DNA from 2 places in the Pseudoalteromonas sp. Z1A2 genome. Region 1 is predicted to be linked to the other one. Evidence: predicted binding sites of a transcription regulator. Region 1 holds the regulator's gene; the other holds the start of a gene.

Evidence for each region. The regulator MetJ, encoded in region 1, represses methionine synthesis genes. The targets are predictions, from matches to a motif close to TAGACGTCTAGACGTCTA.
Region 2: the regulator MetJ is predicted to act here: its motif matches at 3,641-3,658, upstream of metK (methionine adenosyltransferase).

The regions. Positions count from the first base shown of each region.
Region 1 covers NZ_WTKX01000009.1:69,636-75,129, forward strand. The annotation lists gene priA (primosomal protein N') at 1-1,761, opposite strand, end outside; gene rpmE (50S ribosomal protein L31) at 1,992-2,207, shown strand; gene GQR47_RS08460 (malic enzyme-like NAD(P)-binding protein) at 2,733-3,974, shown strand; gene metJ (met regulon transcriptional regulator MetJ) at 4,057-4,377, opposite strand; gene metB (cystathionine gamma-synthase) at 4,667-5,494, shown strand, end outside.
Region 2 covers NZ_WTKX01000018.1:47,811-53,304, reverse strand. The annotation lists gene GQR47_RS13185 (divalent metal cation transporter) at 1-217, opposite strand, end outside; gene raiA (ribosome-associated translation inhibitor RaiA) at 420-776, opposite strand; gene GQR47_RS13175 (pyrimidine/purine nucleoside phosphorylase) at 965-1,279, opposite strand; gene tkt (transketolase) at 1,464-3,455, opposite strand; gene metK (methionine adenosyltransferase) at 3,760-4,911, shown strand; gene GQR47_RS13160 (hypothetical protein) at 5,087-5,494, shown strand, end outside.

The DNA of each region.
Region 1 (5,494 bases):
ACGCCCAGCACGCCCCGCTACTTGGGTGACTAATTGCGCTAAGTGTTCTGTCGCCCTAAAGTCGCATGAGTATAAGCCGCTATCTACATCTAAAATTATAACAAGGCTTACATCTGCAAAGTGATGGCCTTTGGCAAGCATTTGTGTTCCCACTAAAATGCGTGCGCCTCCTAGGTTGATTTCATCAAGTGCTTTTTCAAGGCTACCTTTACGACGAGTTGAATCGCGATCTATACGAGTAACAGGTGTATCAGGAAATTCGGTAGATAAAAACTCTTCAATTTGCTCTGTGCCTTTACCGTTAGGGAATATTTGTGTGCTCCCGCAATCAGGACATTGGTGAGGGACAGGGTACTGGTCGCCACAGTGATGACAGATCATTTGTCCAATCGCTTTATGAAATGTAGCGCTGGTACTACAGCGTTTACATTCGCTCAACCAACCGCACTCATGACAAATTAGGGTTGGCGAGAAACCTCGGCGATTTAAAAATACCATAACCTGTTTACCGCGATTTAAATGCTGGCGCATAGTAGCAAGGCTTGCGTGGGCAATACCCGCTTGGTCGGGTTGGCCTTTCATATCGAGTAACTTAAATTGGTTGTCGGTCGCTGTTTGTGCACGCTCAGTTAAGCTTAATAGCTGGTATTTGTTATTAATTGCCTTGTGAAGTGTTTCAAGAGCGGGTGTAGCGCTGCCTAATATAAGCGGGATTTTATGCTGAAAAGCTCTGTAAGCGGCTAAATCACGGGCATGGTAACGAAGGGTATCTTGTTGTTTAAATGACGAGTCGTGCTCTTCATCAACAACAATCATGCCTAGTTTTAAAAATGGCAGAAAAATACTCGAACGCGTCCCAATAACTATCGCACAACTGCCTTTTTCGCAAAAGCGCCATGTTTGTAAGCGTTCGTTATCGGTAAGTGCTGAGTGCCAAAGCATAATGGGTGTATCAGGAAAGCGGCGACGAAAACGGTTTACAGTTTGTGGCGTTAAACCTATTTCTGGCACTAATACTAATGCTTGCTCACCACGTTTTAATACTTCTTCTAGGCACTGTAAATACACTTCTGTTTTACCACTGCCAGTGACGCCTTCTAATAAAAAGCTGCTAAATCCAGTACTTTGATTTATTGCTGTACAGGCAACCGCTTGTTCTTTATTAAGTATAGGTTTGCTACCGACAGTTGGTACAACGCTTTGCCATTGGTTATCGTGTTCAATAGTTTGCGTCATAAGCTCTTTATCTATTAGGCTATCTATTGTTTTTTTACTAAAGCCCAGTGCCTTTAACTCAGTTAACGATGACTTACCTGATTGCGATAACTGTTTTAATAAGTTGAGCTGTGTTTTAGCTTTTAATGACGGTACTTTCGCGCCTTTTTCAGTTAAAGCAACCATATTAATACTGGTTTTATCAGGTGATTCACCTTGGCGAAGTACAGCGGGTAGCGCTATATGAATAGTTTCGCCTAAAGGATAGCAATAATAGCGCGCGGTAAAGCTAAGGAGATCTAGGTGCTGAGTACTTAAAATAGGGGCGTCGTCTATTACCTCTATAATATTCTTAATTTTATCTAAAGGGACGTCGGTACTGCTTTTAATACCCAGAACAACAGCCACTTTTTTTTGGTTACCAAAAGGTACCAAAACGCGCATACCGGGTAGTAAAGGCGTTGAGAGGCCGCTGAGCTGTTCTTCTATTTTATAATCAAAGGTGCGTGGGAGCGGGACTTTAATAGCAACTTCAACAAAACTCATAACAACTCAACCCGTAAAATTAATGCTGTAATGTACTAAAATTACCGTAAAAAACCTACTAGCAATAGTGCTTGAGGCAGAGATTGTTCACTTTTTTGGCTAAAACATAAATAAATACTTGTGTAGGGGAACGTTGTTGGATAAAATCCGCCACCAACAAATTTGTTTTAACGACGTATGGTGCCAGACTTCGGGTTTGGAGAGCGATGCGGCCTTAACTAGAGGTTCCTATGAAAGAAGGTATTCACCCTAAGTACGAAGTAATTTCTGCAACATGTTCATGCGGAAACAAATTCGAAACTAGCTCAACTCTTTGTAAAGACATTCACTTAGACGTATGTTCTGCGTGTCACCCGTTTTACACTGGTAAGCAAAAGATTTTAGACACTGGCGGCCGTGTTGATCGCTTCAACAAGCGCTTCGGTGCACTTAGCAGCAAGAAGTAATTATTGCTGTTTAGTTAAAAAAAGCACCTTAGGGTGCTTTTTTTGTGCCTAAAATTTGCCATTTATTACCTCATTTAGCTAACTTTGGATATATCCCTCTTTGCATAACTATTTCCTATTCTTATTCTGAGTATGCATAAACCTTTACAGACAAATCGATAGATATTCTCTATATTTTAAATAGTACAATTTTTAACTAGGTTGATAAAAGTAGCTAACGTGGGCTTATCTGTTTTTAAAGTAGAGTAGTAGGCTGTTATTTAAGTTTATGGTGATACTTTATACATACATTTTTTTAATATTTCACTAGGCATAAAAGCACCTTAAAACTTACTTTTTAGGTGAATTTTTATTTATTAAATGTTTATATAATCCTGCAAAGTTACTGAAAAACCTCTTAAAATTAAAGGATATAGCATATAACAGGATAGACCTGATATTGCTTGGAATTTAAAAATAATAAGGGTATCGTACCCCAAGACTCCACCTCTCACTTTAACTTAAATTGCAGGATACCATCGCGTTATGTCTGACTTTCGTGAACAAGCACTACATTATCACTCACACCCCGTACCTGGTAAAATTAGCATTGAGCTAACAAAGCCTGCTGAAACAGTTCAAGACTTAGCCCTAGCTTATAGCCCTGGCGTTGCCGAACCTGTACGTGAAATTGCCGCAGATCCTGCAAATGCATATAAATATACCGGTAAAGGTAATATGGTTGCGGTTATCACTAATGGTACTGCAATTCTCGGACTTGGTAATTTAGGCCCGTTAGCGTCTAAACCTGTAATGGAAGGTAAAGCGTTATTGTTCAAACGTTTCGCTGGCCTTGATTCAATTGATATTGAAGTTAAGCACCGTACGACAGAAGACTTTATTAATACGGTTGCCAATATTGCCGATACATTCGGTGGTATTAACCTTGAAGATATTAAAGCACCAGAGTGTTTTGAAATTGAAAAAGCATTAATAGAGCGTTGTAGCATTCCTGTTTTTCATGATGATCAACACGGAACTGCGATTGTAACGGCTGCGGGCATGTTAAATGCGTTAGAAGTACAAGGTAAGTCAATTGAAGATGCAATTATTGTATGTTTAGGTGCAGGCGCTGCCGCTGTTGCGTGTATGGAGCTGTTGATTAAGTGCGGAGCACTGCGCGAACACATTTATATGCTTGACCGCAAAGGTGTTATTCATACCCGCCGCGATGATTTAAATGAATATAAACAGCTTTTTGCTAACAATACCGATAAGCGTACATTGCAAGATGTAATTGCAGATGCTGATGTGTTTGTAGGTGTTTCTGGCCCTAACTTATTAGCGGCTGAAGATTTAAAGCTAATGGCTGAAAAACCAGTTGTGTTTGCATGTTCAAACCCAGATCCTGAGATTGATCCTGCACTTGCGCACGGCGCACGTAACGATTTAATTATGGCAACAGGGCGCTCTGATTACCCTAATCAGGTTAACAATGTTTTATGTTTCCCGTTTATTTTCCGTGGTGCGCTTGATGTGCGTGCAAGCGCTATTAACGATGAAATGAAAATTGCTGCAGTTGAGGCTATCCGTAGTATTGCTAAAGAGCCTGTACCTGCAGAAGTTTTAAAAGCAGCAGGCGTAGATAAATTAGAGTTTGGTGCACAGTATATTATACCAAAACCAATGGACCCTCGTTTACTGCCGCGTATAGCAAGAGCTGTTGCCCTAGCTGCTGTTGAGTCAGGTGTTGCGCAAATTGATTTGCCAGAAAATTATATGCAGTAAATCTATACAGTAGAGCTATGCAATAAAATTTAGACATAAAAAAACCTCAGTAATTACTGAGGTTTTTTTGTCTTTGTAATATTTATTCTTCGTTTAAAACGGGTACTTCTAGACCCATTTCTTGCATTATTTTTTTAACTTCTTCTGGCACTTTTTCGGCGTTATCTTTACGTAAGTCATCGTCATTTGGTAAAGGTTGGCCAGTAAAAGCATGCAAAAATGCCTCACATAGCAATTCACTATTTGTAGCATGGCGAAGGTTATTGATTTGACGACGTGTACGTTCGTCAGTTAATACCTTTAATACATTTAGCGGGATCGAAACGGTGATCTTTTTAACTTGCTCTGATTTTTTACCGTGTTCTGCGTATGGGTGAATATACTCACCATTCCATTTAGCCATAAGATGTATCGTTGCCTCAGATTATTAATTTCTCACACGGTATAAAAAGCGTGTAAATATGCGTGAAATTCTATCGATTTAAAAAAGATAGTCAAATAATAGATACCGATCTATCTTAATAAGCCTATTGTGAGTGTAAAGATAAGCACACTTTTGTGAGCTAAAATGTGTTATTCGCAGAGGCTCCTTCTACTTATAGCCATCTAGAGCTTTAAAATACTTTGACTTATCAAAACGGATAACTTACTCTTTTGGACGTCTAAACATCCAAATTAATCAGGTGACGAATATGAGCGAAAAAAACAAAGCAACCATTGCTGTACGTAACGGCGTTGATGCTGATAAACATCATGGTGCGGTGGTACCGCCAATTTATTTATCGACTACTTATTCGTTTGCCGACTTTGATACTAAGCGTGAGTATGATTATGGTCGTAGCGGTAATCCTAATCGTGATATTTTAGCTGAGACGCTTGCTAAGCTTGAAGGTGGCGCTCGTGGCATAATTACGGCCACTGGTATGGCTGCCGTGCATTTAGCTACTCAGCTACTTAACAGTGACGACACGTTAGTAATTCCACATGATTGTTATGGTGGAAGCTATCGTTTATTTACATCGTTACAAAAACGCGGACTATTGAAGCTTGAAGTATTAGATTTAACAAAAGAAGAAAGCCTTCAACAAATTTTAGCAATTAAACCTAAGCTTATTTGGATAGAGACTCCAAGTAACCCAGTACTTCGTTTAACCGATATTAAAGCGGTTACCGATGTTGCTAAGCAATGCGGTGCATTGGTTGCCGCAGATAACACGTTTTTGTCTCCTGCCTTACAAAACCCTATTAAGTTTGGTGTAGATATTGTGGTGCATTCAACTACTAAATATATTAACGGGCACTCAGATGTAGTGGGCGGCGCTGTTATTGCTGCAACACAAGAGCTTGGTGATGAGCTTGCTTGGTGGGCAAATAATATCGGTATTACGGGCGCCCCTTTTGATAGTTATTTAACGCTTCGTGGTCTACGTACTTTAAATGTGCGCTTAAGGCAGCACCAAGAAAATGCGCTAGCAATAGCTAAGTACCTTGAAAGCTCCAATTTTGTAAGCCAAGTTTAC
Region 2 (5,494 bases), on a different contig from region 1:
TTAAGCCAATAAAACTGTAAAAATAAAACGGGCCTTTGCTTTTGTAGCCCTCCACTAGGCTATTTTTAGTGGCGAGTGTGTATTCCATACCAAAGCGAAAAAATGGATATTTTAAAACATTAACAACGAGGATTAGCCAAAATAGTTGCCAGCCAAATATTGCTCCAGCTTGCGTAGAGGCAACTAGGTGAGATCCGCCAATAGCGGCTGTTGCCATGAGTATTCCAGGCCCAAGCGCACCTAGTCGAGACTTCCATACTGCTTTTGTTGTGTGCATTAATTTCTCAAAATATGTGTGTTGTGTGTTCTTTTTATTAATTTTTTTAATTAATAAACTGCAAGAACGCATAACTTACCTAAATTACAGGCAATAAAAAAGAGCCATACGGCTCTTTTTTACAATACTTTGGAACTAAATTTTATTTAAGATCCATCTCTTGGATGATCTCGTGTGCGATTTCAGGTGTAGTGCTAACAGGCTTTTCGTGTAAGTTTGCTTTTATCTGCCCTTTTCGATGTTTTAGTGCCGCATCGAGTTTTTTAGCTGCGCTTGCAATGGCTGGGTACATAACTTCGTTTTCCCCTTTTACCGATATGCGCGTGCCTTCGTAATTAGTGCTAATTTCAGCTTGGATTTTATGATGCTCTTTAGACAAAATAATATCGAGTGCAATAAGCGATGGAAAGTGGCTCTCGATTTTTGAAAATTTTTCGTTGATGTGCTCTCTAATAGAGTCAGTAACTTCAACATGGTGACCAGAAAGATTAATTTTCATAGGGTATCCTTTTATTTGTTACCTCATAAATAGTATTGGGGGCTATTTAGATTAACACAAGGAAAAAAGAGAGATATTTGAGGTTTATTTGCGGTTTTTGGTGATTTAAATCATGCGTTGTGCAAAGTTTATGCAAAGCCCATAGTGCATGGGCTTTCAGACGTCTACTTAACTTAAACTAAGATTGGTTAATCTGTGTACGAACAACAGTAGTCAGCAAAATCAGATACTTTTACTTTAAAGCTTACATTTGCATCAACATTAAACGATTCACCCGCGTTAAATGTTTTCCACTCACTTGCACCTGGTAATAAAATATCCCATTGGCCAGCTAAAAGCTCCATGCACTCTTTTTGGTTTGTATCAAAAACAAACTCACCAGGTTGCATAAAGCCTAACGTTTTCGCTTCGCCATCACCTAAAATAACGGTACGGCTCGACACTTTTCCGTCAAAATATACATTGGCTTTTTTTACTACACTTACGTTATCGAACTTTGGCATTTTTAGCTCCTGCTATTAATTTAAGATTTTTATTTATAAATTTTATCGCACTACCTTGCCTGATAGCTTACTTTCTTGCAAGGAAAGCTGCATTGATCAAGGTGAAGTTGCTTCATGTAAGGGCATAAAAAAACCCGCAACATGTGCGGGTTTTTCAATTACTTACTTTATTTAATCAAAGCGATTAAAAAAGCTCGTTTGCTTTGCTTACAATGTTTGCCACTGTAAAACCAAAGTGCTCAAACAGCTCACCAGCAGGTGCTGACTCACCAAAGGTAGTCATACCTACTACTGCGCCATTTAGACCTACGTACTTGTACCAGTAGTCAGCAATACCTGCTTCTACTGCTACGCGGCGTGAAACAGATGCCGGTAATACGCTTTCTTTGTACTCTGCGCTTTGATCTTCAAAGGCATCAGTACATGGCATAGAAACAACACGTACCTTTTTACCTTGGCTGCGTAGCTCAGTTGCTGAATCTTGTGCTAGTTGCACTTCAGAACCCGTTGCAATGAAAATAATCTCAGGGTTGCCGTCACAGCTAAGGATGTAACCACCCTTTTTAACGTCTGCTAATTGCTGTGCGTCACGCGCTTGTTGCTCAAGACCTTGGCGAGTAAAGATTAGCGATGTAGGGCCGTCTTTACGCTCAATAGCTTGTTGCCATGCAATTGCCGACTCAACTTGGTCACATGGGCGCCAGTTGTATAAGTTAGGCGTTAAACGCATGCTTGCAATTTGCTCTACTGGTTGGTGAGTTGGACCATCTTCACCTAAACCGATTGAATCGTGCGTGTATACAAAAATGCTTGGTTGCTTCATTAATGCAGCCATACGTACGGCATTTTTTGCATATTCAACAAACATTAAGAACGTAGCACCGTAAGGAATAAAGCCTTTATGAAGGGCAATACCATTCATAATTGCCGACATACCAAACTCACGTACACCGTAGTAAATGTAGTTACCGCTTGCATCGTCGTGTGTTAAACCTTTAGAGCCATCCCAAATTGTTAAGTTTGAGCCTGCTAAATCGGCTGAGCCACCCATAAATTCTGGTAATAACGGACCAAATGCGTTTAATGCATTTTGCGATGCTTTACGAGACGCTGGGTTTGCAGGGTTTGCTTGTAATTGCTCAATGTACGCTTGAGATTTTTCAGCCCAATCGCCAGGCAGTTCGTTATTAATACGACGCTTATATTCAGCTGCAAGCTCTGGGTATGCTTTTGCGTATGCTGCAAATTTTTCGTCCCAGCTTGATTCAAGCTGTTGACCTTTTTCTTTGCTATCCCATTGTGCGTAAATATCATCAGGAATTTCGAACGCATCGCCAGTCCAACCTAAGAATTCGCGAGACGCTTTTATTTCGTCATCACCTAGTGGTGCACCGTGACAATCGTGGCTACCAGATTTATTAGGTGAGCCGTAACCAATAATTGTTTTACAACAAATTAGTGATGGTTTATCGGTAACACTTTTAGCTTCTGCAATTGCAGCACTTATAGCATCGCTGTCGTGGCCATCAACACCACTAATTACATGCCAACCGTATGCTTTAAAGCGAGCTGGCGTGTCATCTGTAAACCAACCTTCTACTTCACCATCGATTGAAATGCCGTTGTCATCCCAAAATGCAACAAGTTTACCCAGACCTAATGTGCCTGCAAGTGAACCAGCTTCATGAGAAATACCTTCCATAAGGCAGCCATCGCCCATAAATGCATAGGTAAAGTGATCAACAATATCGTGACCTTCACGGTTAAACTGCGCAGCTAGCGCTTTTTCAGCAATTGCCATACCTACGGCATTTGTGATCCCTTGACCTAATGGACCCGTAGTAGTTTCGATTCCTGGTGCATAGCCATATTCAGGGTGACCTGGTGTTTTAGAATGCATTTGACGGAAGTTTTTAATTTCGTCCAGTGGTAAGTCGTAACCACTTAGATGCAATAGAGAATAGATAAGCATTGAACCGTGGCCGTTTGAAAGAATAAATCTGTCACGGTCAGCCCACTCTGGATTTGTTGGGTTGTGTTTTAGATAATCGCGCCATAATACTTCTGCGATATCAGCCATGCCCATAGGGGCTCCAGGGTGACCAGATTTGGCCTTTTGTACTGCGTCCATTGACAAGACGCGAATAGCATTTGCAAGTTCTTTGCGAGATGGCATGAATTCTCCTACCTTTATGTGTATTTGCGCGGGTATTTATGTGTTTGTTTATGCACCCAAGTAACTTGGGTTTGTTTATATCGACCATTCTTACTTATTGTGGGGGCTGTGTGCAATTAAAAACCCTATAAAAGTGAGGCATTATGAATATTTTTTAAGACCAAAAAGTTATTAGTAATTTTATTTAGACGTCTAGGCGTAAAAACACTATGCAAGGTGTTTTGTTTTCGATAAAATACGCCCCTTAATTTTTTAGCGCTAATACCGACGTTTGTGAAGCGCAATATTTGTGAGCAGAAATACAATGGCAAAACATTTATTTACTTCTGAATCAGTTTCTGAAGGTCATCCGGATAAAATCGCCGATCAAATCTCTGATGCGGTACTTGATGCTATCCTAGAGCAAGACTCTCATGCCCGTGTTGCGTGCGAAACTTACGTAAAAACAGGTATGGTTATGGTTGGTGGTGAAATCACTACTAGCGCATGGGTTGATATTGAAGAAATTACACGTAAAACAGTACGTGAAATTGGCTACACGCATTCAGACATGGGTTTCGATGCAGATTCATGTGCAATTTTAAACACTATTGGTAAACAGTCTCCTGACATTAACCAAGGTGTTGACCGTACTAGCCCAGAAGAACAAGGTGCTGGCGACCAAGGTCTTATGTTTGGTTACGCATGTAACGAAACAGAAGTACTAATGCCTGCGCCAATTACTTACTCACACCGTTTAGTACAGCGCCAAGCGCAAGTACGTAAAAGCGGCGAGCTTAACTGGTTACGTCCAGATGCAAAATCTCAAGTTACTTTTGCATACGAAAATGGTAAGCCAGTAGGTATTGATGCAGTAGTACTATCTACTCAGCACAGCGAAGACATTTCGCAAAAAGATTTAGTAGAAGCGGTGATGGAGACTATCATCAAGCCGGTACTTCCTGCAGAGCTTATTACAAGCGCGACTAAATTTTTCATTAACCCAACGGGTCGCTTTGTAATTGGCGGACCAATGGGCGATTGCGGTTTAACAGGTCGTAAAATCATCGTTGATACATACGGTGGTATGGCTCGTCACGGTGGTGGTGCTTTCTCTGGTAAAGATCCATCAAAAGTTGACCGCTCAGCTGCATACGCTGCACGTTACGTTGCTAAAAACGTAGTTGCGGCTGGCCTTGCTGATAAATGTGAATTACAAGTTTCTTACGCAATCGGTGTTGCAGAGCCTACATCTATCAGCGTTGAAACGTTTGGTACAAGCAAGTTAGAAGAAAGCCGTTTAATCGAGCTTATTCGTGAACACTTTGACCTGCGCCCTTACGGCTTAATTCAAATGCTTGATTTAGAGCGCCCTATCTACCTTCCTACAGCGGCTTACGGCCACTTTGGTCGTGACGAATTCCCTTGGGAACGTACAGATAAAGCTGATGCACTTCGTGCAGCTGCTGGCCTTTAAGCTAAAAGTGTTGAAGTAAATTAAAAACGGCCCTTAATAGGGCCGTTTTTGTATCTAAAACTTATCAGTTACATTGTTTGTAGTACGTCTACAAAATAACTATAAAATCAACCTCGAATTCTTTTGTACTTTAGGTATATACTCATTTCATTATAAAAGCTTTAGGGATAGTTAAATGGCCGATAACTTTCGCGTTATATTTGCAGGACTTGCCGATAACGTTGACATAAAAACAGCGTGCGCAAACTTAGCTGCAAAATTAAAAACGTCAGATGAAAAAGTAGCTCTTTTTTTTAAAGGTAAGCCGCTGTTTGCGCCAAGCGATAAAGACAAAGCGTTAAAACAGACTAAGTTATTAGCAAGCCTAGGTATTAAAAGTAAGCTGCAAGCTGTTTCAAATGCGATTCAAAATAGCTCCCCCGCAGCTGCAAATAACAACCAACGTGATGAACGTATTTTTGATGCACTTGATTACATCACTAGCAGCTTAATACGCCTTGAAGAAAAGCTAGATGAGCTAGAGCAACGCCTTCCTGAAGCTCAATTAAATACACCAGACGAAAGTGTAGACGAATGGCAAAAT